2 regions of the Solibacillus sp. FSL W8-0474 genome follow, and region 2 is predicted to be linked to the other one. Evidence: a T-box and tRNA genes for the amino acid it is inferred to sense, from the RefSeq annotation. Region 2 holds a T-box; the other holds one or more tRNA genes.
What was found. A T-box is a leader RNA that pairs with one kind of tRNA and senses whether it is charged. The one in region 2 lies ahead of cysS (cysteine--tRNA ligase), so its partner is inferred to be a tRNA-Cys.
Positions count from the first base shown of each region.

Region 1: it has a tRNA-Cys gene. The T-box ahead of cysS (cysteine--tRNA ligase) is inferred to sense a tRNA for this amino acid. The anticodon was not compared.

Region 1 covers NZ_JBBOQJ010000001.1:3,420,364-3,435,519, reverse strand. The annotation lists rRNA gene NYE67_RS17505 (23S ribosomal RNA) at 1-2,024, shown strand, start outside; rRNA gene rrf (5S ribosomal RNA) at 2,145-2,260, shown strand; tRNA gene NYE67_RS17495 (tRNA-Asn) at 2,274-2,349, shown strand; tRNA gene NYE67_RS17490 (tRNA-Ser) at 2,359-2,450, shown strand; tRNA gene NYE67_RS17485 (tRNA-Glu) at 2,466-2,540, shown strand; tRNA gene NYE67_RS17480 (tRNA-Val) at 2,564-2,639, shown strand; tRNA gene NYE67_RS17475 (tRNA-Met) at 2,665-2,739, shown strand; tRNA gene NYE67_RS17470 (tRNA-Asp) at 2,743-2,818, shown strand; tRNA gene NYE67_RS17465 (tRNA-Phe) at 2,844-2,919, shown strand; tRNA gene NYE67_RS17460 (tRNA-Thr) at 2,927-3,002, shown strand; tRNA gene NYE67_RS17455 (tRNA-Tyr) at 3,009-3,092, shown strand; tRNA gene NYE67_RS17450 (tRNA-Trp) at 3,103-3,176, shown strand; tRNA gene NYE67_RS17445 (tRNA-His) at 3,207-3,282, shown strand; tRNA gene NYE67_RS17440 (tRNA-His) at 3,322-3,397, shown strand; tRNA gene NYE67_RS17435 (tRNA-Gln) at 3,413-3,487, shown strand; tRNA gene NYE67_RS17430 (tRNA-Gly) at 3,497-3,571, shown strand; tRNA gene NYE67_RS17425 (tRNA-Cys) at 3,576-3,649, shown strand; tRNA gene NYE67_RS17420 (tRNA-Leu) at 3,698-3,779, shown strand; gene NYE67_RS17415 (helix-turn-helix transcriptional regulator) at 4,026-4,229, shown strand; gene NYE67_RS17410 (hypothetical protein) at 4,229-4,606, shown strand; gene nagB (glucosamine-6-phosphate deaminase) at 4,826-5,557, shown strand; gene NYE67_RS17400 (DMT family transporter) at 5,558-6,472, opposite strand; gene NYE67_RS17395 (S66 peptidase family protein) at 6,602-7,513, shown strand; gene NYE67_RS17390 (DIP1984 family protein) at 7,738-8,247, opposite strand; gene NYE67_RS17385 (B3/B4 domain-containing protein) at 8,260-8,949, opposite strand; gene queG (tRNA epoxyqueuosine(34) reductase QueG) at 9,039-10,172, shown strand; gene trmL (tRNA (uridine(34)/cytosine(34)/5-carboxymethylaminomethyluridine(34)-2'-O)-methyltransferase TrmL) at 10,190-10,663, shown strand; gene NYE67_RS17370 (sporulation protein) at 10,703-11,470, opposite strand; gene NYE67_RS17365 (VOC family protein) at 11,540-12,427, opposite strand; gene NYE67_RS17360 (multidrug ABC transporter ATPase) at 12,791-12,952, shown strand; gene NYE67_RS17355 (long-chain fatty acid--CoA ligase) at 13,009-14,625, opposite strand; gene NYE67_RS17350 (aldo/keto reductase) at 14,803-15,156, shown strand, end outside.
Region 2 covers NZ_JBBOQJ010000001.1:3,919,936-3,935,091, forward strand. The annotation lists gene rpoB (DNA-directed RNA polymerase subunit beta) at 1-1,498, opposite strand, end outside; gene NYE67_RS19880 (class I SAM-dependent methyltransferase) at 1,752-2,354, opposite strand; gene rplL (50S ribosomal protein L7/L12) at 2,552-2,911, opposite strand; gene rplJ (50S ribosomal protein L10) at 2,984-3,484, opposite strand; ribosomal protein L10 leader region at 3,517-3,664, opposite strand; gene rplA (50S ribosomal protein L1) at 3,742-4,440, opposite strand; gene rplK (50S ribosomal protein L11) at 4,575-5,000, opposite strand; gene nusG (transcription termination/antitermination protein NusG) at 5,176-5,715, opposite strand; gene secE (preprotein translocase subunit SecE) at 5,889-6,074, opposite strand; gene rpmG (50S ribosomal protein L33) at 6,115-6,261, opposite strand; gene sigH (RNA polymerase sporulation sigma factor SigH) at 6,339-6,962, opposite strand; gene NYE67_RS19925 (NYN domain-containing protein) at 7,057-7,569, opposite strand; gene rlmB (23S rRNA (guanosine(2251)-2'-O)-methyltransferase RlmB) at 7,574-8,440, opposite strand; gene NYE67_RS19935 (Mini-ribonuclease 3) at 8,443-8,856, opposite strand; gene cysS (cysteine--tRNA ligase) at 8,857-10,260, opposite strand; T-box leader at 10,352-10,574, opposite strand; gene gltX (glutamate--tRNA ligase) at 10,646-12,106, opposite strand; gene ispF (2-C-methyl-D-erythritol 2,4-cyclodiphosphate synthase) at 12,305-12,781, opposite strand; gene ispD (2-C-methyl-D-erythritol 4-phosphate cytidylyltransferase) at 12,883-13,584, opposite strand; gene NYE67_RS19960 (PIN/TRAM domain-containing protein) at 13,598-14,683, opposite strand; gene NYE67_RS19965 (acetate uptake transporter) at 14,983-15,156, shown strand, end outside.

The sequences.
Region 1 (15,156 bases), 500 kb from region 2:
GTAGAGCACTGTTTGGACTAGGGGGGCATCTCGCTTTACCGAATTCAGACAAACTCCGAATGCCGGATATTTATACACGGGAGTCAGACTGCGAGTGATAAGATCCGTAGTCAAGAGGGAAACAGCCCAGACCACCAGCTAAGGTCCCCAAGTAATCGTTAAGTGGAAAAGGATGTGGCGTTGCTTAGACAACCAGGATGTTGGCTTAGAAGCAGCCATCATTTAAAGAGTGCGTAATAGCTCACTGGTCGAGTGACGCTGCGCCGAAAATGTATCGGGGCTAAACGATTCACCGAAGCTGTGGATGCATACTTTGAGTATGCGTGGTAGGAGAGCGTTCTAATAGCGTTGAAGTCAGACCGGAAGGACTGGTGGAGCGATTAGAAGTGAGAATGCCGGTATGAGTAGCGAAACATGGGTGAGAATCCCATGCACCGTATGACTAAGGTTTCCTGAGGAAGGCTCGTCCGCTCAGGGTTAGTCGGGACCTAAGCCGAGGCCGATAGGCGTAGGCGATGGACAACAGGTTGATATTCCTGTACCACCTCCTCACCGTTTGAGAAATGGGGGGACGCAGTAGGATAGGGTAAGCACGCCGTTGGTTGCGCGTGTTCAAGCAGTAAGGCGTGTATGTAGGCAAATCCGCATACTTTAACGTTGAGCTGTGATGACGAGCTCTTATGAGCGAAGTTCCTGATTTCACACTGCCAAGAAAAGCCTCTATCGAGGTGAGAGGTGCCCGTACCGCAAACCGACACAGGTAGTCGAGGAGAGAATCCTAAGGTGTGCGAGAGAACTCTCGTTAAGGAACTCGGCAAAATGACCCCGTAACTTCGGGAGAAGGGGTGCTTCTTTGGGTGCATAGCCTAGAGAAGCCGCAGTGAATAGGCCCAGGCGACTGTTTAGCAAAAACACAGGTCTCTGCAAAACCGTAAGGTGACGTATAGGGGCTGACGCCTGCCCGGTGCTGGAAGGTTAAGAGGAGCGGTTAGCGCAAGCGAAGCTGTGAATTGAAGCCCCAGTAAACGGCGGCCGTAACTATAACGGTCCTAAGGTAGCGAAATTCCTTGTCGGGTAAGTTCCGACCCGCACGAAAGGCGTAACGATCTGGGCACTGTCTCAACGAGAGACTCGGTGAAATTATAGTACCTGTGAAGATGCAGGTTACCCGCGACAGGACGGAAAGACCCCGTGGAGCTTTACTGTAGCCTGATATTGAATTTTGGTACAACTTGTACAGGATAGGTAGGAGCCAGAGATCCCGGAGCGCCAGCTTCGGAGGAGGCGTCGGTGGGATACTACCCTGGTTGTATTGAACTTCTAACCCATGCCCCTTAGCGGGGTAGGAGACAGTGTCAGGCGGACAGTTTGACTGGGGCGGTCGCCTCCTAAAGAGTAACGGAGGCGCCCAAAGGTTCCCTCAGAATGGTTGGAAATCATTCGAAGAGTGTAAAGGCATAAGGGAGCTTGACTGCGAGACCTACAAGTCGAGCAGGGTCGAAAGACGGGCTTAGTGATCCGGTGGTTCCGCATGGAAGGGCCATCGCTCAACGGATAAAAGCTACCCCGGGGATAACAGGCTTATCTCCCCCAAGAGTCCACATCGACGGGGAGGTTTGGCACCTCGATGTCGGCTCATCGCATCCTGGGGCTGTAGTCGGTCCCAAGGGTTGGGCTGTTCGCCCATTAAAGCGGTACGCGAGCTGGGTTCAGAACGTCGTGAGACAGTTCGGTCCCTATCCGTCGTGGGCGTAGGAAATTTGAGAGGAGCTGTCCTTAGTACGAGAGGACCGGGATGGACACACCGCTGGTGTACCAGTTGTCTTGCCAAAGGCATCGCTGGGTAGCTATGTGTGGACGGGATAAGTGCTGAAAGCATCTAAGCATGAAGCCCCCCTCAAGATGAGATTTCCCATTACGCAAGTAAGTAAGACCCCTGAAAGACGATCAGGTAGATAGGTTCGAGGTGGAAGTGCGGTGACGCATGCAGCTGACGAATACTAATCGGTCGAGGACTTAACCACATTTTATTGCACAAATTCAATGAAACGTTTATCCAGTTTTGAAAGAATGAATTTATTATAAAAAACACTTGCCAAATAAGGAAAGTGTGGTATAATAAATAAGGTCTTTCTGAAAAATAGTCTAGTGATGATGGCAAAGAGGTCACACCCGTTCCCATACCGAACACGGAAGTTAAGCTCTTTAGCGCCGATGGTAGTTGGGGGCTTCCCCCTGTGAGAGTAGGACGTCGCTAGGCTGTATAGAAATATTCCGAAGTAGCTCAGTTGGTAGAGCATCCGGCTGTTAACCGGCAGGTCGCAGGTTCGAGTCCTGCCTTCGGAGCCATTAACTCTTGGAGAGTTGTCCGAGTGGCCGAAGGAGCACGATTGGAAATCGTGTATGCGGGTAACCCTGCATCAAGGGTTCAAATCCCTTACTCTCCGCCAGCCATTTATTAAAATGGCCCGTTGGTCAAGTGGTTAAGACACCGCCCTTTCACGGCGGTAACACGGGTTCGAATCCCGTACGGGTCACCATTCATTTCATTAATATCCAGCATGGAGGATTAGCTCAGCTGGGAGAGCACCTGCCTTACAAGCAGGGGGTCGGCGGTTCGAGCCCGTCATCCTCCACCATTCAAATTTTAAATCATAGTATTGTCGCGGGGTGGAGCAGTGGTAGCTCGTCGGGCTCATAACCCGAAGGTCACAGGTTCAAGTCCTGTCCCCGCAACCAAATGGTCCCGTGGTGTAGCGGTTAACATGCCTGCCTGTCACGCAGGAGATCGCCGGTTCGATCCCGGTCGGGACCGCCATTTTTAAAATACTACATATTAATATGGGTTTGTAGCTCAGTTGGTAGAGCATTAGATTGAAGCTCTAAGTGTCGGCGGTTCGATTCCGTCCAAACCCACCATATTTTTGCCGGTGTAGCTCAGTTGGTAGAGCAACTGACTTGTAATCAGTAGGTCGAGGGTTCGACTCCTTTCGCCGGCACCATTACCTGGAGGGGTAGCGAAGTGGCTAAACGCGGCGGACTGTAAATCCGCTCCTTAGGGTTCGGCGGTTCGAATCCGTCCCCCTCCACCATCCTTTTAATAGGGGCATAGTTTAAAGGTAGAACTACGGTCTCCAAAACCGTCAGTGTGGGTTCGATTCCTACTGCCCCTGCCAATAAATTCAAAAACTCAAAATAATATAGTGGCGGTTGTGGCGAAGTGGTTAACGCACCTGATTGTGGTTCAGGCATTCGTGGGTTCGATTCCCATCAGTCGCCCCATTTTTATTTAGGTTTAAGAGTTAAAATTATAATATAGTGGCGGTTGTGGCGAAGTGGTTAACGCACCTGATTGTGGTTCAGGCATTCGTGGGTTCGATTCCCATCAGTCGCCCCATTATATTAAAAGCTTTGGGGTATAGCCAAGCGGTAAGGCAACGGATTTTGATTCCGTCATGCCCTGGTTCGAATCCAGGTTCCCCAGCCATTTTTTTTTGCGGAAGTAGTTCAGTGGTAGAACACCACCTTGCCAAGGTGGGGGTCGCGAGTTCGAACCTCGTCTTCCGCTCCAATATGGCGGCATAGCCAAGTGGTAAGGCACAGGTCTGCAACACCTTTATCACCGGTTCAAATCCGGTTGCCGCCTCCATATTTAATTAATCGGTAATTCCGGTTTTTTTTTACCCTTTTTTATTTTGCCGATATGGCGGAATTGGCAGACGCGCCGGACTCAAAATCCGGTTCCTTCTGGAGTGCCGGTTCGACCCCGGCTATCGGTATCATTGAGTTCAAGTTAGAACTATTAAAACACCCTCAAAGTCTTGATTACAGGCTTTGAGGGTGTTTTCGTTTACTATAGTTTATTTTTTAGTTGAGAAGGAATTACAGTACTACAACAGTTGGCTTACAAACATCGAAGAAAACAAAACGTTTTCTCGTATTATATTTACAATTATTTACTTCTTTTATATAATGAATGTAAAGTTAGCTTTACGTAAAATATACTTTACTTTAGGTAGGTAAAAATGAAAAATAATATTAAGGATTTACGTACACGGTACGGTTTATCACAGGATGGCTTAGCTGAAAATTTAAAAGTTTCTAGGCAAACGATTATTTCTTTGGAAAAGGGACGTTATAACCCTTCCATTACATTGGCATTTAAGTTAGCCCGTCAGTTTAACTGTCACATTGAGGATATATTTATTTATGAGGAGGACAATCAATAATGATCACTGGAAACCGGTCATTCTTTTTGTTTATCGGTATCTTTATGCTTTTAATAGGTATTTTGATTAATGGATCTCATATGTTTTCTGGGAAGTTTCCTGATGCATTAATGGTAATTACCCTTTCAATAATGGCGTTTAGTTTGGCTTATTTAGAACCTCACTTTGCAGCAAAAGATGAACGTGCTCAAAAGATTCGAGAACGTGCAACATACATTAGTTATTTTTGGGGAGTGATATTTGCCATTATATTAATGTTGATATTTAACCCATTGTCTCCTCTAAATGTTTCAGCCTTTCAAGTGTTATCACTATTCATTGCATTATATATTTCAGTCGTATTTTTAAATATGGTTTATTATGCAAAAAAGTACTAGTTTACAATGTCCTGCCCTTTTTCCGGCTTGAAATTCATTCCTAACATATTAATTAATTATATGGGTACAATTAAAGTTAAATCGTATTTATTAAAAGGAAATATGAACTGTTTTATATAGCATATTAAAAATTTATGCTATAAAATTAACGTATTGATGTAAGGAACTTAGAATGATATTTATATTTGAATTATATAAGCATAGGGAGTAGGGGAATGAATGAATGCTGTAACAAATTTAAAATGGGTTGAAGCGACAGATTATGATGAAGTGAGTAAAATTGCTGCAAGTATTTTTGTAGAGCAGTTAAAGGAAAATAGTAAAACTGTTTTTGGGATGGCAACTGGAAGTACACCTGAAGGGTTTTATAAAGAACTAGTATCAATATATAAGGAAGGGAATATTTCCTTTGCTCAGGCTAAGTCTTTTAACTTGGACGAATATATTGGTATTAATCCATCTAATGAGGCAAGTTACCATTACTATATGGACCACAACTTATTTAATCATATTGATATGAAGCAGGAAAATATCTACTTACCAATAGGTAATGCAGCAAATATTGAAAAAGCAGCAATGGATTATGATGCAATGATTGAAGCAGCAGGGAATATTGATATTCAGCTATTAGGTATTGGTGTTAATGGACATATTGGCTTTAATGAGCCAGGAACACCATTCGATTTAGGTACAAACGTTATAGAGTTAGCTGAGTCGACTCGTGAAGCGAATAAAATTTACTTCGACTCAATCGATGATGTACCGACACATGCAATTACTATGGGTATTAAAACAATTATGAAATCAAAAAAGATTGTCTTACTAATTGCAGGTGTAGCGAAGCAAGAAGCATTTGATCGTCTTCGTAGTGGTGAAGTTACAGAAGACTTCCCAGCAAGTGTATTAAACTATCATCCAGACGTAACTGTTATTTATACGGGAGTAGAATAATTAAGAGGAGTGCTGATGATGCACTCCTTTTAATTTACTTTTTATAGATGAAATAAATACCCCGACAATTATGGCAACCCCGCCGATTAATTGTGCAAGTAGTAACTTTTCATTTAAAAAGATTACTGCAAAGATGCTAGCAAACAGAGGGATAAAGTTTAAGTAAATTCCTGCCTTGTTCGCACCTAATGCTACAACGCCTGTATTCCAGCTTAGAAATGCCACAATCGATGCAATGACTCCAACATAAAAAATAGCTCCAATAGTAGTAGTGCTCCATACAATAGTTTGTGATGTAGTGAGTAGTTCATATAACATAAATGGGAGCAGCATTAAAGCACCTATAGCAATTGTTACTAAAAATGTTGAATAGCCAGGGAGCCTGCCAGCATACTTCTTAATAAGCAATGAATAAATACTCCAACAACACACTGCCACTAGTACAATCAAATCTCCTTTATTAAATGAATAGGCAAGTAAGCTTTGTAATGAGCCCCCGGAAATAATAAAAGACACGCCTCCCAGAGAAATTACTGTACCTAACAATTGATATTTAGTTAAACGTTCTTTTAAGAAGAGAAAGCTTAATATGTATATAATTATCGGTGTGGAAGAATTCATTAAAGATGCATTGATGGATGTAGTATAATACAAACCGATATAAACGAGCGTATTGAATGCAGCGACTCCTGTCAAAGCTAACATAATGACGGCCACCCAATTTTGCTTGAGTGCATCCCATTCCTTTTTTGTCCTCTTGTACGCAATGGGGAAAAATACGGCAAAGGCAACAATCCAGCGTAAAAATGCCAGGGTTATAGGAGGAATTTCTCCAGTAACGGCGCGACCAATTACAAAGTTACCGCCCCATAATAAAGTAGCAAATATGAGAAGTACCTGTGGTGGGTATTTCATTAAATAGCAGCCCCTTAATATTGGAAAAATAATTTTATCTATTATAGGGACAACCTGGGGGGAATTGCAATGCGCTTTACATAAAACGCTATGATACAATAGCGACAGAAGCAAAAGGAGGTCATTTACTTGAAAATACGACCAGCAAGATTACAGCATGGAGATACAGTAGGATTAGTAAATTTAAGCAGCCCGCTTAATATAGAATCTTTAGGGGACAAATTAGCAATATTGGACGAGCTTGGTTTGAAATATAAGCTAGGCAATACGATCCAAGCGTATGACGGCTTTTTAGCAGGTACTGACGAGGAACGATTAGAAGATTTTCATCAAATGATTCGTGATCCGGAAGTGAAAGCGGTCTTTTTAGTAAAAGGTGGTTACGGTATTTCTCGAATTATTGATAAAATTAGCTACCCGTTAATCGAGGACAATCCGAAAATCATTTGGGGCTTTTCGGATGTTACTGCATTACATACACAAGTGAATGAGTTTTCGAATGTCGTTACATTCCACGGTCCTATGTTATCTAGTTCAAAAGGGGAACTTGATCCATTATCGAAAAAGATGTTTCAGCAATTATTCCAACCGATTGAAATTCAGTATACCGAAAGCATATCATCACTTCGTACAATCGTACCTGGCGTTGTACGCGGTGAGTTAACAGGTGGTAATCTGAATCGCCTTGTTAGTACACTTGGAACAAAATTTGAAATCGATGTACGGAAAAAAATTGTTTTGATCGAGGATATCGGTGAATCGATAGAACAAATTGATTTATCATTAAACCAATTACGTCTCTCCAGAAAGCTTGAGCTTGCTGCAGGCTTCGTTATAGGCGATTTTAATATGCTTAGCAGTGGATATAGCTATGATGATGTTATGAACGTTATAGAAGGGTATATAAAGCCCTTAAACAAACCTGCAGTAGCAGGATTTAAATTTGGTCATTGCGAACCAAATATTGCGATACCACTAGGAGTAGAAGCTATTCTAGATGCGGATGAAAAAACATTACGGATATTACCGGGTGTAGAATAATAATAGGAAATCAATAACAAAGACACCTTTTCACTACATAGTGAGCAGGTGTCTTTTAATAACGAGCGACGGAAATACACAATTTAGTTTGTAGTTATCTTTTACAATAGTTGGTCATTAGTGAAAGGTAACGTTGTAACAGTTAAAAGTTGATTGGTTTTTCTAAGTTTGCCTAAGCAAAAATCGCTCGTTATTACCTAGATTGGAGTCTCACCGCTCTAGGATTAGAAGTAGTTGCTATCATCAAATTCGATTTCTACTTGGTAGTTTTTAGCGTTAATTAAATTGGAAAGGCGATGTGCTTCCTTTTCCAGCTCGTTCGCACGATTACGATATGTCATCGGATCATACAGTGCTACACGGTATAGGATAGCTTCACCAGAATTGTGGTAGAATGCTTCTTTTTCTTCAGAACCTAAGCTTTTACATAAGGCAGCTTCTGCACGTAACTGGCTAGCAAGTTCGATCGCTTCTACAATAGGCATTTCCTCGTCTTTAAATACGATTAGATTATCAATATTTGCACGGTAAATGAGTGAATCCAGCTTACGAGAGTCATACCGTAATTGTTTTAATTCAGCTTCAAGCATTTCAAGTGTATAATCGGGCCTTTTTGGTTGTTCACCTTTTTCAATAATAACATGTGTTAGTTGATTTACAGCAAATGTACGTTCTTGAATTTTCTTTGTAATAACGCTTTTTAGTTTTACAGCCTCTGCTAGATTAATGCTCACACTATCAGCTCCTTAAAAATGAATTTTTTTATTCTCCGTTGAAAGGACATGCGCCTCAAACTCGCCACCGCTTACTTGGGTAAACATTTTTCCGGCACTGTTTAATAACTTTTGTGCTTCCTGTTCACTAATCGATGGGCGTAAATAAAAGATTTGCAATGCATTAGTCGTTACTTCAGTTACCGCAGTTCGCTTTGAATCAACATATGGGCTACCGAATGGACCGAACGTATCTTTTAAATAAATGATATTTTCCAATGTGTTGTAACGACCATTTATTCCTTCATAGCCTGTTGATGCATTACCAACTTGTATTTCAACATTTCCTTGAATACCATCCAAATCATATATGCCGACTGGAATTTCAAATTGCAATGAAAAGAAATTATTCAAATCTACCGCTATATGAAACGGTGTTAAATATTGCTGTTTAGCGATACGTCGCATTAAGCTTTCGGCAGAGTGACGATAACGATTTGGATCGGCACCATAAGATTTCCAAAGCTGGCGCCATTCTTTAATTCCAGTTCGCTCAGTTACAGGTTTTTCCTGTAATTCTAAATATAAATTTTCCTGATATAGTTGCGTGCGACCTTTAATCATTTGAGGAGATTCCTCTACGATAATTTTGCTATAATGGATAAGGCCAATTTTAAATTGTTCATTCACTGTAAAGAGTGAGTCATTAATAGTAATATTCAAATACAGCACCTACTTAAATAATAATATTGGATAATTATGTAATATAAAATAACTTGTATTCATTGTATCATTTGAAAGGAGCAAGTGAAATGAAAGTATCTCAACTTCAAGAAGAATTAATTCAATACGCAATTTCTATTGGGGTAGATAAAATCGGATTTACAACCGCTGCTCCGTTTCATGAACTGAAAAACCGTTTACGACGACAGCAACAATTAGGCTATCAGTCGGGATTTGAAGAATCGGATATTGAGCTTCGTACAGAGCCGTTAAAATTATTGGAAGATGCCGAAAGTATTATTGCTATTGCAATAGCTTACCCCTCCCGAATGCAGGATGCTCCACAGGGGAAAAAGGGAGAACGCCGTGGAATCTTTTGTCGTGCTTCATGGGGAGTCGATTATCATACAGCAGTGCGTGAACGTCTTCAGCTTATTGAATCATGGCTACAAGAAAGAGTACCAAATGTGAAGGTGAAATCGATGGTCGATACAGGGGAGCTTGTCGATCGCGCTGTAGCAGAGCGAGCTGGAATCGGGTGGAGCGGGAAAAACTGTTCCATTATTACACCTGAGTTTGGTTCTTACGTATATTTAGGTGAAATTATGACAAATTTACCTTTTGCTCCTGATACACCGATAGAGGATGAATGTGGAGACTGTAATTTATGCATTGACGTCTGTCCAACGGGTGCAATTGTAGCACCAGGTCAACTGAATTCACAGCGATGTATTGCTTTTTTAACACAAACAAAAGGGTTTTTGCCTGATGAATTTCGTAGTAAAATAGGGAATCGTTTGTACGGCTGTGATACATGCCAAACAGTATGTCCGAAAAATAAAGGAAAACTAAATTGGATTCATGAAGAATTCAAACCGGATCCTGAAATTGCCAAACCTTTACTTCTGCCTCTTTTATCAATCTCCAATAAAGAATTTAAAGCTAAATTTGGTCATGTTTCGGGTTCATGGCGCGGTAAAAAGCCAATTCAGCGCAATGCCATATTAGCATTGGCTCACTTTAAAGAAGAATCGGCAATGCCTGATTTAGTTCAGGTGCTGCAAAAAGACGAACGCCCGGTATTAAGAGGGACGGCCGCATGGGCAATTGGAAAAATAGGAACAAATGAAGCCGAGGGAATTTTATTGGCTGCCAAAAAAATAGAGCAAGATGAAGAAGTGCTAGCTGAAATAGAAAAAGGACTAGCAATGTTAAATCAATAAGAGAGAAGGATTTTGAAGTGCCAAACCATATTGTGTTATACCAACCGGAAATACCGGCAAATACAGGAAATATTGCACGTACATGTGCTGGAACGAATACATCTTTGCATTTAATACGTCCATTAGGATTTTCGACAGACGATAAAATGTTAAAACGTGCAGGATTGGATTATTGGGAGCATGTTAATGTTGTGTATCATGATTCTTTAGAAGAATTTATTGAGTACAGTAAGAATGGAGATTTATATTTAATTGAGACTTATAGTGATGAGCCTTTTACAACACATGATTTTAGTGATACGTCACGGGACATCTACTTTATGTTCGGAAGAGAAACGACCGGTTTACCGAAAGAGTTTGCAAAGGAACGTGCCGATATGTGCCTGCGCATTCCGCAAAGTGACCATATTCGCTCACTAAACTTATCAAACACAGCAGCCATCGTTATTTATGAAGCTTTAAGACAACAAAACTATCCAGGATTAAAATAAAAAAGGCAAGAAGCAGATTAATTTGCTTCTTGCCTTTTATTATTTCATTTTAGCTTCTATCGCGTGTGAAAGTTTTGCTGACAAATTATCATTATCGAATAGCGTAAGGCGAATGAAGCTTTCATCCATATCAAAAGCTTCTGATAAAAATCCTCCAAGGCCGCGTGCTCGTCGGTCGACTTGCAGTAGAATTTCAACCGAGTTAGGTGAATGACCTAAAAAGACTAACTCTAGCTCGTCTAGATACCGGCGATACGTTTGATTAGTAGGGGTAAATTCAAATTCCTGCACAATTGGTGTTTGGCGACGTAAATAAGATGGCGCTTGCTCATTGTCTACTTTACGTAATCGAAAACCAATGTTTTGAATTGCTGTTAACACACTATTTGCCAGAGGTGATGGCTGAATATCAATAAAGTCTTTATCTTTCGGATCCACAGCATTTTTAATGTCTAATCCAGTTTGAATCCACACTCGAGATTTACCTATAGTAATTGGAACTACAGAAGGTAAAGGAAATGCGAAGGGGATTTCACGTTTTTCATTTGCTTGAATTATAAACGGCTCATTTAGTTGGAACTGGGAAAGCATTGCTTGATCATTAATTTTTTTGTCATCGATTTCACGTATGAAATTTGTATAAAGTGATAAATAGATAGCATCAATTTGTTGCTCAGTACTCCCTCCAGTAATTTCCACTACACCCGTTACATTTTCATCTAATGTATAAGAAGATTTGTGTAATTTTGTATCAACTTTAGCAGAACCGATTCCTACACTCGCTAAAACTTTATTAAATAGTGACAATAAAATTCCTCCATTGTATGTTAAGTAATAATTTATACGCTGGAGGGAAAAGAAAGTTTCAAAAATATTTTATTCTCCGTCTACTGTAAACACGATTCTTAGACCATTAGGATCGATTGTTGAGAAAAGTTGTTTACCGCCATATGCAGGTGCTTCAGCAAAGGTCTCAACGACGAAATTATTGTCTATTAAACTTTGCTTAACTTCATCTGCATATTGCTCGTCTTTTAATACAATCGTAAATGATTTTAGACCGACCATATTCTCTGTTGGTACATGACCATTATTACTGTTCCAAGTATTCATACCGAAATGGTGATGGTACTTTCCTGTAGAGACGAACAGAGCCTGTGCACCATAACGCGTTACGACATTATAATCTAATACATTTGTATAAAATTGTTCTGATTTGTCTAGATTTACTACTGATAAGTGAACATGACCCATTACCGTATCAGCAGGTAAACCAGCCCATTTTCCATCTGCAGCTTCTAAAATAGGTTGGAAATTAAGTTGTTCTGTTACCATATGCACTTGTTCATGTTCATTCCATGTCCATTCTGTTTCGTCACGGTCTATGTAGATTTCGATTCCATTCCCGTCAGGATCATTTAAATAGAGTGCTTCGGATACGTCATGATCTGCTGCTCCAAGGCGAATATTTAAGTCAACAAAGTGCTGTACGATGTTTCCTAAGTCCTTGCGAGAGGGTAATAGTAATGCTAAGTGGTATAAACCTGCAAACCCTTGTTTTAGAGGTAGAGCATTTTGTACTTCCACAAGAGAAACTAAGCTCGTTTGGCCATCTGTTGTTAAATATGCTTCCGACTCTGTTTGCTGTAAGACTTTAAATCCGATTATCGTTGTGTAGTATTCAATCGAACGTTTTAAGTTAGAAACTTTTAGTTGAACATGAGCTGGATATAAATTTGGTTTTTTATGAAAATGAGTAGGCATATAACATTCTCCCTAATTAGTTATTTTTTATAATCAACTTACTTAATGTAACTAATATATTTTATAAAAGGGAAAAAGTCAAATTAAAAAGACAATCGCATAATTACGATTGCCTTTTAATGAAAAGCTAATAGGATTAGTTTTCTTTTGAGAATGGTTTGCTATCATAACCAGCAGTGAAAATTGCTGTTAAGAATGCGATGCAAACACCAAGAATTAAAATTAATTTCATGGAAGTATCCTCCTCATGTTTCTAATTATCTCTTTTTTTAGTATAGCATAAATTACCTGTATGAAAACTTTAATTATGTCAGAAATAGTTCAAAATTGGAAAAATATAAAATAAAAAATGGAGGGATTTAAATGAAAAAAGATGAGATTGTAAATGGCAATATGGCGAATTCAATGGAAGATTTAAAAAATCTCGGAAAGCAAATGGAAAATATGCGTGATGGAGGGCAATTGGAGGAATCGGATCGTATTGCAGATCCACAGCAATTTGATGATGAAGAGGAAGAGAAATAAATGAATTAAAGGTGTGCCAGAGGGAATATTCGGGCACACCTTTTATGTTTGATTTTCTAACTTGTTTGAACTTCGTAGTCTTTTAATTCTTCTCTTAATTTCGCTTTTAAAAACTTACCTACAGATGTTTTTGGTATTTCCTTTAAGAATACGATATCGTCCGGGAGCCACCACTTTGCAAAATCCTGTTCAATAAATTGAAGAAGCTCTTCTTTTGTGGCATGAGCATCTTCTTTTAAAACGACACAAGCTAACGGTCTTTCCTGCCATTTTGGGTGGGGAACAGCAATGACTGCTGCTTCAAAAACATCTGGATGAGACATGAGCGCATTTTCTAAATCAACAGAAGAAATCCACTCACCTCCTGATTTTATAAGATCTTTTGTACGGTCTGTAATTTTGATATAACCTTCCTTCGTTAATACTGCAATATCACCCGTATATAGCCAGCCATCACGGAATGCTTCATTTGTCCGATCATCTTTATAATACTCTGAAGCAATCCAAGGTCCGCGTACACGCAATTCACCCATAGTTTCTCCATCCCAAGGAACCGGACCTTTTTCATTTACGACTTCTGTTTCAATTAAAGATACGGTTAGTCCTTGCGTTACACGAATATTTAACATTTCATCATCCGTATAACTGTTCATTTCGGTTGTTGGATGCGACATACTTACAAGCGGTGATGTTTCAGTCATACCGTAAGCGTTTACATAAGGGACTTTTAACTTTTCGTTATAGGCTTGAATTAATCCTTTCGGTGAAGCTGACCCCCCAGAGATAATTAAACGAATGGATGATAAATCGCGTGGTTGCTTTTCTAGTTCTGCAAGAGCACCAAGCCAAATTGTCGGAACACCTGCTGTAATTGTCACTTTCTCTTGTTCTATTAAATCCAAGATTAAACTTGGCGTCATCATTGGACCTGGTAATACAATATTTGCGCCAAAATTAAGAGCAGCAAAAGGGAAACCCCATGCATTTACATGGAACATTGGCACAACTGGTAATGCAATATCACTTTCTTTTAGTGCAAAGGACTCCGCAAGACCAAGTGCTAAGCTATGCAAGACAATACTCCGATGTGTATAAACGACACCTTTAGGCATGCCTGTTGTTGCGGATGTATAGCACATCCCTGCCTGCATATTTTCATCTAAATCTGCAGGGAATTCGAAATTTTCATCGGCTTCCTGAAGAAGTTGTTCATAGCTGTAAACATTCGGAAAGCTGGATGGTGGAGCTACCGGATCATCACTCATGACGATAATATGCTTCACTGTTTTTAAATGACCTAGAGCAGGCTCTACTAATGGGAATAAGTCACCATCGATTAATAAAATTTCATCTTCTGCATGATTAATAATATAAATAATATGCTCGGGTGCTAGTCGGATGTTAATTGTATGCAGAATGGCACCACTACATGGAATAGCAAAGTAGGCTTCTAAATGGCGATGGTGATTCCATGCAAAAGTACCGACTTTTGTACCGCGCGTCATACCTAGCTTCGTTAAAGCATCAGCTAATCGATGAGTTCGTTTTACATAATCTTTGAATGGAATGCGATGTGTCATAGTAGGGCTAGTACGAGAAATGATTTGTTTGTTTGGAAAATACCGTTGTGCGCGCTTTAAAAAACCTGTTAAAACTAATTGCGTGTCCATCATAGTTTTTCAGCTCCTAAACAAATTTATTGAAAATCTATTGTAAGAATTTTCTGTTAATAAAATTGTGCTAAAAAACATCGAGACAATCTACCATTTTTTCCTTATTTTTGAAACCATTTCGTAACATTTACGTAAGTAGTGCTATAATAAAAACATTCTAATACCGAGGTGATGAATATGAATTTACAAATAACAAAAGAATTAACGAATGGAGTTAAAATGCCTATGCTTGGTTTAGGCGTTTATAAAATGACTGACCGGGATGAAACGCTTCAAGCAATTACTACGGCGCTGGACTTAGGTTATCGGGCAGTCGATACAGCAGCCCTTTACTACAATGAAGAAGAAGTAGGAGAAGCAATCAGACATTCTTCAGTACCGCGCGAGGATATTTTCGTGACAACAAAAGTTTGGAATAGTGACCAAGGCTATGACAACACGTTGCGTGCTTTTGAAACATCGCTAAAAAAGCTTGATATGGATTACATAGAACTATATTTGACTCACTGGCCAGTTAAAGAGAAGTATGTG
Region 2 (15,156 bases):
TACCTGCACGCTCACGTGTTAAACCACCCGGTCCTAATGCAGACAGACGACGTTTGTGTGTCAACTCTGCTAATGGGTTTGTTTGGTCCATGAACTGAGATAATTGAGAGCTACCAAAGAACTCTTTAATTGATGCGATAACCGGACGAATATTTATTAACTGTTGTGGTACGATTGCTGCTGTGTCATTGATTGACATACGCTCACGTACAACACGTTCCATACGAGATAAACCGATACGGAACTGGTTTTGTAATAATTCGCCAACCGAACGTAAACGACGGTTACCTAAATGATCAATATCATCTGTGTTACCAACGTCATATAATAAATTGAAGAAGTACGATACAGAAGCCAATACATCGGCTGGTGTAATGTTTTTCACTTCTTCATCTACATAAGCGTTTGAAATAACATTAATTTCTTTTTGCGCTTCATCGTTTGGTGCAAAGATTTTAACCGACTGGATTGTAATGTCATCTTCCAACACGCCACCAACTTGGTTTAATGTACGGAATCCTACACCACTTTCTAAATAAGGGATTAACTTATCAAGATTACGGCGGTCTAATAATGTACCTGCTTCAACAATAATTTCCCCTGTATCAGGATCTACTAATGTTTCTGCAATCGTTTGGTTGAATAAACGATTTTTGATGTGAAGCTTTTTGTTCATTTTGTAACGACCAACATTCGCTAAATCATAGCGTTTTGCATCAAAGAAGCGAGAATATAATAGATTCTTCGCAGATTCAACTGTTGGTGGTTCACCTGGACGTAAACGTTCATAGATTTCAAGAAGCGCCTTTTCAGTACCTTCTGTGTTATCCTTTTCTAACGTGTTACGTAAATACTCATTGTCACCAATGATATCTAAAATTTCTTGGTCCGAGCCGAAACCTAATGCACGTAAAAGTACCGTTACTGGTAACTTACGTGTACGATCGATACGTACGTAGACAACGTCTTTTGCATCTGTTTCGTATTCTAGCCATGCACCACGGTTAGGAATAACTGTTGCGCCAAAGCCTTTTTTACCGTTTTTATCCGTTTTTTCGTGGAAGTATACACTTGGAGAACGAACTAACTGAGACACGATAACACGCTCAGCACCATTAATGATAAATGTGCCTGTTTCTGTCATTAACGGGAAATCACCCATAAAGACATCTTGCTCTTTAACTTCGTTTGTTTCTTTGTTGTGCAAACGTACTTTCACACGTAGTGGCGCAGCATAAGTAACGTCACGTTCTTTACATTCGTCTACTTGATACTTAGGTTCACCTAAAGTATAATCAACGAATTCTAATGAAAGATTTCCTGTAAAATCCTCGATTGGAGAAATGTCGTGGAACATCTCGCGCAACCCTTCTTCAAGGAACCACTCATAAGATGCTGTTTGGATTTCGATTAAATTCGGAAGTTCCAGCACCTCACTAATACGCGCAAAGCTTCTACGCTGGCGGTGTTGTCCGTACTGAACTAGTTGACCTGTCAACTCATTCACCCCTCAATAAAGCGATAATAGGTCTTTGCAAAAACATACAAATGGTGTATGATTTCGAAAGACAAAAAGAAAACGAGACTTTTTTAAAACCTCATTTTCGGTTAAACTTAACTTATTCTTAGCAAGTATACCCGTAAATTTGATTAAATAATGCAAATGGGCATACTACCTCAAAATAATAATTTTGCATTTTATTATGTTATCACACTCAATTTGTCAAGTCAATATTTGATATAGATCTTACTTATTTTTTTGCACGAATGATCCAATATCCTTTTTTCTTCTCAACAACATCTACTTCTGAAAACATTTCTTCTAAATGGCTCATTGTTGATGGAGCGCCTTGCTTCTTCTGAATAACAATCCATAGTTCACCATTTTCCAAAAGCAGCTCATATGCGCGGTCGTAAAACTTAAAAACCGTTTCTTTTCCTGCACGGATTGGTGGATTCGTTAATACTGCCGCTACTTTTGAATTAGTATCTACAGCATCCAATCCATCACTTTCAAAAATACGTACATTTTGAACCCCGTTAAGTTGGGCGTTTTTTTGAGACAAACTAACTGCACGTGAATTAATATCCATCATGAACACTTCACGGTCAGGGTTGTTTTTTGCAATCGACAATCCGATTGGTCCATAGCCACAGCCTACATCAAGTAAAACACCTTCAACTTCAGGCATTTCAAAAGCATCGATTAGTACACGGGAACCAAAATCTACTTCGCTTTTACTGAATACACCCGTATCCGTTTCGAACGTAAACGTATTACCTAATAAAGTAAATTTCCATTGGGTTGGTTTACTTTCAGATTGAGGCTTATTTGAATAATAATGTTCAGACATCGATATGCCTCCTTAGAAAAACACATTTGCACCAACATGCGAAATGCTGTCTTTTTTCTTTATGTGGATTTCTTTTAAAAATTATACATTCTCACCCACTAAAAGTTAAATAAAGAAAAGCCCGCCGCAAAATTGTGACGAGCTTTCCTTATCAAGCTAAGCAATAGGCATAGCTATTAAATAAAGTTAAACTAAAATTATTTAACTTCTACTGAAGCGCCAACTTCTTCAAGTTTAGCTTTGATAGCTTCAGCGTCATCTTTAGAAACGCCTTCTTTAAGAGCTTTAGGAGCGTTGTCAACAACCTCTTTAGCTTCTTTTAAACCTAATCCAGTGATTTCACGAACCACTTTGATTACTTTGATTTTTTCTTGACCAGCAGATGTTAATACTACATCAAACTCAGTTTTTTCTTCAGCTGCAGCAGCACCGCCAGCAGCTACTGCTACTGGAGCAGCAGCTGTTACACCGAATTCTTCTTCGATTGCTTTTACTAAGTCGTTTAATTCTAGAACTGTCATAGCTTTGATAGCTTCTAAGATTTGCTCATTGTTCATTTTAATTTCCTCCTATGGAATGTTATATTAGTTTAGGCAATTTGCCTGATTGTTGAAGTTAAGAGGCTAATATTAAGCGCCTTGCTCTTCTTTTTGTTCTGCAACAGCTTTTGTTGCAAGTGCGAAGTTGCGCACTGGAGCTTGAAGTACAGATAAAAGCATTGATAATAGACCTTCGCGAGATGGAAGTTCTGCAAGAGCTTTAACGTCTTCAACTGATGCCACAGTACCTTCGATGATACCAGCTTTAATTTCTAACGCTTCGTTTTTCTTAGCGAATTCGTTAATAATTTTAGCAGGAGCTACTACGTCCTCGTTAGAGAATGCGATAGCATTTGGACCAGTTAAGAATTCATTGATTGCTTCTAAACCAGCAGTTTCAGCAGCACGACGAGATAAAGTATTTTTATATACTTTGAACTCAACACCAGCTTCACGTAATTGCTTACGTAATTCTGTTACTTGCGCTACAGTTAAACCACGGTAATCTACTACTACGATAGAAGCAGCAGCTGAGAATTTATCAGCGATTTCTTGAACTTGAACTTTTTTTGTTTCGATTGCTTTGCTCATGATGACACCTCCTATTAGAATGAGTCATTTATACCGACAAAGAAAAGCCTCTACATCAAAATAGACATAGAGGCTGAAAGTACATCATCTTAAAAAGAATCCGAACTCCGATGTCCTCGGTAGGCTCATTAAGTGCAATATTGGCACCCCTACTGTCTACGGTACAAATGGATGATTCACAACAGCACTCATCTTACCAAGTAAGAAGCGCGTTGTCAATAATTTTTATTAAACGATTTTAAAAAAATCGGAATGAATTATTTAACAGAAACGTTAGCAGCGTCAACTTTTACAGCAGGACCCATTGTAGTTGTAACATTTACAGACTTCATGTAAGTACCTTTTGCTGCAGCTGGCTTAGCTTTTTGAACTACTTCAAATACAGCTAAGAAGTTTTCTACTAATTTGTTTGTATCGAAAGAAACTTTACCGATTGGTGCGTGGATGATACCAGACTTTTCAGCACGGTATTCTACTTTACCAGCTTTGATTTCTTCGATAGCTTTTGTTACGTCAAATGTAACTGTACCTGTTTTAGGGTTTGGCATTAAACCTTTAGGACCTAATACACGACCTAATTTACCAACTTCACCCATCATGTCAGGAGTTGCAACGATTACATCGAAATCAAACCAACCTTGTTGGATTTTTTGGATGTATTCTGCATCGCCTACATAATCAGCACCAGCAGCTTCTGCTTCTTTAATTTTTTCACCTTTAGCGAAAACTAAAACGCGTTGAGTTTTACCAGTACCGTGTGGTAATACTACCGCACCACGGATTTGTTGGTCATTCTTACGAGTGTCGATACCTAATTTGAATGCTACTTCTACAGTTGCATCAAAGTTTACTGAGCTTGTTTTTTGCGCTAATGCTACTGCTTCTTCAACAGAGTATAAAGTTGCGCGGTCGATTAATTTAGCTGCTTCTTGCAGTTTTTTACCTTTTTTAGCCATTATAATTTCCTCCTTGATTGTGGTTGTAACGGATTTGGACCTCCCACGAATAAAGGTTGCGCACTCATCAAACTAGTATCAGAGTGCAGCAACCTTCCAAAAAACAAAAACATCATCAAGTGTTGAAGATGGGATTAGTCTTCGATCGTAATGCCCATGCTTCGTGCAGTACCTTCAACCATTAACATAGCAGCTTCAACTGAAGCAGCGTTAAGGTCTGGCATTTTTTGTTCAGCGATTTCGCGAACTTTATCACGTTTAACCGTTGCAACTTTCTTACGGTTTGGTTCACCAGATCCAGATTGGATACCAGCCGCTACTTTAAGTAACACTGCTGCAGGTGGAGTTTTCGTAATGAAAGTAAATGAACGATCTTCGAATACTGAAATTTCAACCGGAATAATAAGACCAGCTTGATCAGCAGTACGAGCGTTAAATTCTTTACAGAATCCCATAATGTTTACACCTGCTTGACCTAATGCAGGACCAACCGGTGGCGCTGGGTTTGCTTTACCAGCAGGGATTTGAAGTTTTACAACTTTAATAACTTTTTTAGCCACGAGACACACCTCCTTAAGTCCGTGATGTGGTAATAGGGTTGCCCCTCCCACTCAATATCTGTTCGTCAGCTAAGCCGATAACATTAAAACTAATTAAAATCAAACATCTAAAGTTAGACAGTCTGACCTATGAAATGATAACACTTTTAAATTGCTTAATCAAGTCTAAATAATTCTATATTTTTTGTACTTGGTTGAAATCTAGTTCCATCACTGTTTCGCGACCAAACATATCTACTAATACTTTTAGTTTCGCTTTGTCGACATCTACTTCTTCTACGCGACCTTGGAAATGTGCAAATGGCCCTTCAAGCACTTCGACAACTTCTCCAACAGAAATTTCAACTTCGCCTAATTGAGACTCGTTCATGCCCATTTGTGCAAGTAAACGTTCTGCTTCTTCCGGTAATAATGGCGTTGGTTTAACCCCACCACCTGAAGAACCGATAAATCCAGTTACCCCTGGTGTATTACGGACTACATACCAAGCGTCGTCCGTCATAATTAACTCTACTAAAACATAACCAGGGAAGATTTTACGCATTACCGCTTTTTTCTTACCGTCTTCTTTTACATCGATTTCCTCATGCTCAGCTACGATTACTCGGAAAATCTTATCTTGCATACCCATTGTTTCTACACGTTTTTCAAGATTAGCTTTCACTCGATTTTCATAACCAGAATACGTATGAACTACATACCAATTTTTCTCCATATAGGTAGGACTAAATCGTCCGTCCCTCCTTTACTTTAATGTGTTAGGGTATATATTTCCCCGATCACAAAACTTCAATAATCTATTTATTAACTATAAAACATTTTTTAACAAATGAAAAAACCCGTTATTTGAAATTGACGGGCTATTTCGAAATATTAACATGATATAGCTTATAGAGACAAGAACCAACGGAATAATTCTGAGATTCCTAAATCTGTAACCGTAAAGAATAACGCCATAACGATAACTGTTGAAATTACTACTACCGTATATTTCGTTAACTCTTTGCTTTTTGGCCAACTTGTTTTACGCATTTCCGAGCCGACTTCTTGAAAAAAGTTTGTTACCTTACTCATTTTGGCTAACCCCCGAACAACGAATTAATCTATTTTTTATTTATAACGTTTGTTTATGCGTTGTATGCTCATTGCAATGCGAGCAAAATTTCTTCAATTCTAAGCGCTCAGTCGCTCCATCTTTTTTAGGAACGCTATAGTTTCTTGAACCACATTTTTCACAGCTTAAAACGACTTTCTTTGCCATTTATATCACCTTTTCGGCAGTTTGTCCTTTAAAGACTAACACCTAAATTTCCCACTGTCAATAAAGGCTGTCAGTGTTTAAGTTATTTCTTTTAGTTCAAGATGCCGCTCCAATTTACGCTTTACCCGTTGTAGGGCATTGTCAATGGATTTAACATGGCGGTTTAATTCTTCAGAAATTTCATTGTAGGATTGGCCCTCTAGATAACGAGCCAATACTTGCTGCTCTAGCTCACTTAATACCTCGCCCATCTTTTGTTCTAGATAGACATAGTCTTCACGATTAATCATCAAATACTCCGGATCATCAGAAAGTGGACTCGTAATTATATCCATTAATGTCCGCTCTGATTCTTCGTCATAGATCGGCTTATCTAAGGACACATAAGAATTTAAAGGGATATGCTTTTGGCGTGTAGCCGTTTTAATCGCCGTAATAATTTGCCTTGTTATGCACAACTCGGCAAATGCACGGAACGAAGCAAGCTTATCCTCTCTAAAATCTCGGATGGCCTTATATAAACCAATCATACCCTCTTGGATAATATCTTCTTTATCGGCACCCACCAAAAAATATGACCGTGCTTTTGCTTTAACGAAAAGCCGGTATTTCGAAATCAAAAAATCTAACGCATCTGTATTGCCTAGATGCACCTGCTCTACAAGCCCTTCATCTGTCAAACGTTCTAAATGCAGTACCATTTGTAACTTCTCACTTTTAAGCAACGAAAATCACCTCAGCTACGCTAGAATTATTAGGAATAGTATAACTTAATTGGAAATTGCGGGCAAACTATTACTTAATCCCTCGTCTCCACTTTTCAAATTGTAGTTCTACTTCTTTCGATAATTTAATTCTTGAGGGGGGCTTTTCGTCAGTCGATTCTTTTACTTTGGAAGAAATTTTCGACTGAATAATTTGCATCTCAATTTCAAGCTCACGTGCGGACTTCCTTAAAGCACCGTGACCGAATACGACATTTTGCTCTGTCATATCGGAAGTTGCCACATGGATTTGAATTTTGCGCCCTTTCAACTCGGTCGACAACTTTTCAATACGCTCATCGGCTGTTTCGTTTTTACGTGTGTAGATTACTTCCACAGCGTGCTGAATATATAACTGCTCTGTACCTGGTACAAGGTGTGCATCAAACACAACAATCACACGCCACCCTGTATGTGCTTTATATTCAGCCATTCTTTCAATCAAGCGATCGCGCGCATCTTCAAAGTGGGGTTCACGCAATGGACGCAGCTCACTCCATGCACCTATCATGTTATAGCCGTCTACTAGCAAAATGTTTTGCATAACCTCATCCGTTAGCTTCTTGTCGTTTACGGTACACTTCATACATTAGCAGTGCTGCTGCTACGGAAGCGTTCAATGATGTAACATGACCAACCATTGGTAAGTGATATAAGAAATCACATTTATCTTTTAAAAGACGGCTCATCCCTTTACCTTCACTCCCAATAATTAATGCAAGCGGTAATGTAGCATCCATTTTACGATAATCGGCCGAACCTTTTGCATCTGTTCCCGCTATCCAAACGCCGCGGTCTTTTAACTCGTCCACTGTTTGGGCCAAATTCGTTACACGCACAACAGGTACATGCTCGATAGCACCTGTTGAAGCTTTTGCAACAACTGCTGTTAAACCTACGGCACGACGCTTCGGTATTATGATACCATGTGCACCGATTGCATCTGCCGTTCGCATAATTGAGCCTAAGTTATGCGGATCTTCCAATTCGTCCAGTATTAAAAAGAACGGGTCTTCGTTTTTTGCCTTCGCTGCGTTAAATAGATCATCCAATTCTGCATAGTCATACGCTGCAACAGATGCAACAATTCCTTGATGGTTTTCTGCTAATTTATCTACTTTTTGCTTTGGTACAAATTGTACTAACACACCTTGCTCTTTCGCTAAGTCCATTAATTCTTGTACCCCAGTTTTCTTAACACCTTCAGCGATCCATAATTTATTGATTTCACGACCTGCTCGTAGCGCTTCTAATACTGGGTTTTTCCCGGCAATCATTTCTCCGGTTACTTCCTCTTGGGCAGCTTGAGGTTTTTCTTCCTGCTGTTTTTTATCGTGAGCTTTAAAGGTATCCGCCTTTTTGTCGCGACCTTTAGCATCGCGCGGCTTACGACCTTGCTGTCTTTTTTCTGCCATAGTTACTCTCCTTTTGATTGTTCTACGATTTCTATTGCGTAATCTATAATTTCATTTGCCCGGACATGTTCTTTGCTTAAAAATAAATACCCTAAAACAGCCTCAAAGCCCGAACTATTTCGATATGTTCGGACATCCGTATTTTTTGGAACAGAGCCTGATTTGGCATTACGCCCTCTACGGAAAACGGCTTGTTCTGCTTCCGTCAAATAATTTTCGTCAATCATGCGATGTACGATGTTTGATTGAGATTTGGCCGAAACATATTTTGTCGCTTCTTTATGCAATGTATTTGGCTTTGCGCGACCAGATAAAATTAAATATTCCCGAATTCTTTGTTCAAGCACGGCGTCCCCCATATAGGCGAGCGCCAGTGCATTTAACTGTATGACATCATGCGGTGTTAAGTTTTGCATCTATTGTCCTCGTTTCCAGCGCGTTCCTTGACGAGTATCTTCCAGCACAATATCCATACTTAACAATTGGTCACGAATTTCATCTGACCGTGCGAAATCTCTGTTTTTACGGGCTTGGTTACGCTCTTCAATCAATGCCTCTATCTCTTCGTCCAATAAACCAGCTTCAATTTTCACTTTAATTCCCAATACTTCTCCAATTGCATCAAACATATTTAATATCGCTTGCAACACAGCTTTATCCGTATTAGTTTCTTTTAAATAAACATTGGCAATATGTGATAGTTCAAACAACGCCGAAATCGCATTTGCTGTATTGAAGTCATCATTCATTGCATTTTCAAAATCAATTTTCACTTGATTAATTTTCTCAAGCCATTGCTCGCTGTCATCCCCTAAGCTTGCCGATAATGCCAAACGGTGCTCAGCATTTGCATAAGAAGTACGAATACGATCTAATCCGTTTTTCGCAGCTTCCACTAAATCTTGTGCGAAGTTGATTGGGTGACGATAATGAACCGACAACATAAAGAAACGTAGTACTTGCGGATCGATTTGCTGACGAATATCATGCACTAATATAAAGTTACCGAGAGATTTTGACATTTTTTCATTATCAATATTAATATAGCCATTATGCATCCAATAACGTGCAAATGTTTTATCATTATGCGCCTCTGATTGCGCAATTTCATTTTCGTGGTGAGGGAATGTTAAATCCTGCCCTCCTGCGTGAATATCGATTGTATCACCTAAATGCTCACGTGCCATAACAGAACATTCAATATGCCAACCTGGGCGTCCTTCTCCCCACGGAGAGTCCCATTTAATTTCCCCTACTTTGGCTGCTTTCCATAAGGCAAAATCTAGCGGGTCTTCTTTCTTTTCGCCTGCTTCGATGCGAGCGCCGACTTTTAAATCATCGATTGATTGGTGGCTTAACTTTCCATAGCCATCGAATTTACGTGTACGATAATAAACATCGCCTTGAGATTCATATGCATAACCTTTCTCAATTAGCACTTTAATAAATTCAATAATATCGTCCATATGCTCTGTTACACGTGGATGGGCATCCGCTTTTTGGCAACCTAATGCAGTAATGTCTTCAAAATATGCAGCAATGAAGCGGTCTGTTAATGCCGACGTTTCTTCTCCCAGCTCATTGGCAGCTTTAATAATTTTGTCATCAACATCGGTAAAATTCGATACGAATTTCACTTCATAGCCAGCATATTGGAAATAGCGTCGTACCGTATCATATACGATGACTGGACGTGAATTTCCAATATGAATGTAATTGTATACAGTAGGACCGCATACATACATTTTCACTTTGCCATCCTCTAATGGAATAAAGGGCTCTTTTTGTCTCGTTAACGAATTGAAGATTTGAATACTCATTTTGCCGCTCCTCTTTATAAACGTTCTTTTTTTAATTAACTGTTCACTTTTTATTTCTGCAAAAAAGCGTCTCCATCACCTAGTTGAAGGTGACAGAGACGCTATACGCGCGGTTCCACTCTGGTTGAAAAAATACGAATACTTTTTCCGCTTGAAAGTCCTATAACGGGGACAAATCGATTTAACCTACTACAATTTCAGTTAAATACTCGAAGGTGCATTTCAGCTTTGCCTTAACCTAGATCACTTTCAGCCGGTGATGATCCTCTCTAATAAGGTATGCGCCGCGTACTTCTCCTTCTCAACGCGCTAACATTATATACAATTTAAACTCATTTTACATTTATTTTCTGAAAAATCAATCATTAATATTACCCTTAGATATCTATTCAGCAAACTTTCCGACACGGGCAATTGTTTTTTCCTTGCCAATTAGGGCAATGGAATTCGGTAATTCCGGTCCATGTGTTTGACCAGTCGTCACAACACGGATCGGCATGAATAGGTTTTTACCTTTTACACCTGTTTCTTTTTGCACGGCTTTAATAGCCGCTTTAATTGAGTCTGCATCAAAGGATTCTAAAATTTCTAACTGAGTTTTAAATGCAGCCATAACAGTTGGCACTGTCTCACCTGCTAATACCTCGTTTGCTTCTTCATCATATGCAATTTCTTCTGTGAAAAATAGGCTCGATAATTCTACAATTTCTGCCCCGAAGCTCATTTGCTCATGGTAAAGTGCGATTAAATCAGAAGCCCATACATGTTGCTCTTCTGATAACTGTTCTGGTAGTAAGCCTGCTTTTTGTAAGTGTGGCAATGCTAGTGCTACAACCTCTTCACGAGACATTTTTTTAATATATTGGTTGTTCATCCATGTAAGTTTTGTTTTATCAAACATAGATGGCGATTTTGATAAACGCTTTTCATCAAAAAGCTTAACAAGTTCATCATGAGAAAAGATTTCCTCTTCTCCTTCTGGAGACCAGCCTAGTAAGGCAAAGAAGTTAAACATTGCTTCTGGTAAATAACCAAGTTCTTTATATTGCGTAACGAATTGAATAATTGATTCATCACGTTTCGATAATTTTTTACGCTCTTCATTTACGATTAATGTCATATGTCCATATTGTGGATATTCCCATCCGAAAGCATCAAAGATCATCATTTGTTTTGGCGTATTCGATAAATGTTCTTCTCCTCGGAATACATGCGAAATTTCCATAAAGTGGTCATCTAATACAACAGCATAGTTGTATGTTGGAATTCCATTTGCTTTCACAAGAACCCAGTCACCGACATCCTTTGATTCAAATGATACTTCACCGCGCACTAAGTCAACGAAGTTATATGTTACATCTGCTGGTACACGCATACGAATTGTATATGGATCGCCCGCTGCTTCTTTTGCTGCAACTTCTTCTGATGTTAAGTGACGGCATTTCCCGCCATACATTGGAGCAGCAATACCCTTCGCTTTTTGCGCGTCACGCTCTGCTTCCAACTCTTCTGATGTACAGAAACATTTATATGCTTGACCTGATTCCAACATCTTTTCTGCATGTTCTTTATATATATCCAGTCGCTCCATTTGACGATACGGCGCATATGGACCACCAATATCCACTGACTCATCTGGTGTAATACCTAACCAACGCAAGTTATCAAGTTGAGAAGCTTCTCCACCTTCTACATTACGCTCGATATCTGTATCTTCAATACGTACTACAAAAGTTCCGTTATGGTGTTTTGCATATAAATAGTTAAATAAAGCTGTACGTGCGCCACCGATATGTAAAAATCCTGTTGGCGATGGTGCATAACGAACTCGAACTGTTTTCGTCATAATATTGCCTCCTAATTTTAGCGTTAAAACGCTCGACCATTTTCAATATAAAAAGTATACAATTTTTTATATGTGTAAGAAAGGACATTATATTGCACTATACTTTCACAATAAGTGTCTTTTTAAACCTTGTCCATTCTACCACTGTCAGTTACTAAGTTAAAGTAACATATGTTGATTTTAACACTTGATTTCGCCTTAAGCTTTCACTAAAAGAATCGTTGCCATTGCCGCAATACCTTCTTCACGACCAACAAATCCCAATTTTTCAGTCGTTGTTGCTTTTACATTTACTTGTGAAGGCTCTGCATTTAGTAATTCAGCGATACGGTTTTGCATTTGCGAAATATATGGTGCCATCTTTGGGCGTTGAGCCATAATTGTACAATCTACATTACCTAATCTGTAGCCCCGTTCTTCAACCATTTTCCAAATGAATTCAAGTAACTTTGCTGAATCGGCATCTTTCCATTCCGGATCTGTATCCGGGAAATGACGACCAATGTCCCCTTCACCAATTGCCCCTAATGCTGCATCTGTCACAGTATGCAAAAGTACATCAGCATCTGAATGCCCTAGTAAGCCGCGCTCATGAGGAATTGTAATCCCACCTAAAATTAATGGACGTCCTTCTGCAAATTCATGAACGTCAAAACCTTGTCCTATTCGAAACATAATAATGCTAGCTTACAAAGTAAACTAGCTTTCACCTTCTTTCTGCTAATCTCATTACCCATAGTATAATCAACTTCTACAAAAAAAGCCTTGAAAACCTTTTACTTTTCAAGGCTCTTTCTAAAGTTATGTTTTTCTAAAATAGCTTCACCAAAAATCAAATCTTCCTGAGTCGTCATTTTTACATTTTCGTAGCTGCATTCTACGATGTGAATATCATGCCCTAATCGTTCTACTAGCATCGCTTCATCCGTTCCTAAAAAACCAACCTTTTCAGCTACATCTTCTGCTTCAGCCAATAAATCATACCGGAATGCTTGCGGTGTTTGAACCATCCATAAAGACTCACGGTCAATTGTTTCTTTAATGAGTCCATTCTGCACAATTTTCATCGTATCTTTTGCACGAACGCCTGCAATGGCTGCTCCTTTTTCGTATGCAACCTTTGCAAGTTCTGTAATTTTTGGAATCGTAATAAAAGGTCTTGCTGCATCATGAACAAGAACAACCTCTACTGCCTTCATTTCTTTAATACATGAGTGCACCGAATGTTGTCGTTCTTCTCCCCCAGTAGGTAGCCCTTTTACTTTTGTAATATTGTAATTTTCGATGAGCGATTGTATAAATGATCGTTCCTCATCCTTTACTGCCAGCCAAATTCCTGTACAGTTTGCATCTTGTTCAAAAACAAGAAGAGTATGCACTAAAATGGGTTTATCCGCTAAGTTTAAAAATAATTTATTTTGCCCAGCGCCCATACGCTTCCCACTACCTGCTGCCGGCAAAACGACTTCATACCGCAAAATACTTCACTTCCTAATCTTCTTTTGGCTTCGCGAAAATCATTCGTCCGGCTGATGTTTGTAATACACTTGTTACCGTTACTCTAATCGCCTGCCCGATATAACTACGACCGCCTTCTACAACAATCATCGTACCATCATCTAAATATGCTACCCCTTGATTGTGTTCTTTACCATCTTTAATCACAACTACTTGCATATCTTCACCAGGAATAACGACAGGCTTGACCGCATTTGCCAAATCATTAATATTCAATACTTTTACTCGGTGCAATTCGCAAACTTTATTTAAGTTAAAATCATTCGTTAAAATTTGTGCGCTCATATTTTTAGCTAAACGGACCAATTTTAAATCCACTTCAGCCACATCTTCAAAATCTACTTCAGTAATAAGGACTTTGGATGACCGTTCATCCTGAAGACGCTTTAGAATATCCAACCCTCTGCGACCACGCGTACGTTTTAACGTATCAGAAGAATCTGCAATATGCTGAAGCTCTGTTAGCACAAACTGAGGCACGACTAAAATTCCTTCAACAAACCCAGTCTCGGATATGTCCGCTATACGACCATCAATAATAACGCTCGTATCAAGCAATTTATATTGATCTTGCTCCTGTTCCTGCACTTCTTTTCCAGATGCATCATTAATACGTTTCTTTGTGGATTTCACTGTAAAAATCTGCATAAGCTCATCACGCTTACTAAAGCCTAATCTAAAGCCTAAATATCCAAGTACAATCGATAAGATTGCTGGAACAACCGCAGTAATTACAGGTATATTCATTTGATTAATTGCCACACCAACTAATGTTGCTACACTTAGCCCTACAATTAAGCCAAGCGTCCCAAACAATAAATCTGCTGCAGGCAATTTAAATAATACTTCTTCTAACCATGTAATTAATTTTACAAAGTAATCGGATAACGCAAACGATAGAACAAATAATAAAGCAGCACCTATCGCAACACTAATGTACGGATTATTAAGCCACGGATTGGATGATAAATTCATAAATTCATATAATGGCGGTAAGAAAATGAGACCTAATGCTCCACCGATAAATAAAAATGCTACTTGAATAATTCTTTTTAACAATTACTATCACCTCCATCAATAATTATACATATAATGCCCTGTTCATGCGAAGCACAACCATCAATATCGCAGCAAAATAGAAATATTAATTAAAGACTCTATTTATGTAAGTTCCATGCCTTTATTAATATTAAACATTTACAGAGAATTCTCCCTTTGTATTTGTTGAATTTACATCATATCTTTTCGATTATTACAGAGTTCATTTAAAATTATACTCTTACATAGTAATAAATAACGATTTTAGATATTATTTTAAAATAATAGAAAAATGACAACATAGAATAGGAGAATACGTTTTGGATATAACGAAAGAAGTAAAAATTTCAACCGCTGACCCATCTGCAATCGGGTTATTCGGTTTAGCTATTGTAACATTTGTCGCTTCAACTCAAAAATTGGGATGGACTGAAGGTTTAGGTTTAGTCATTCCCTGGGCAATTTTCTTAGGTGGGATTGCACAATTTTACGCG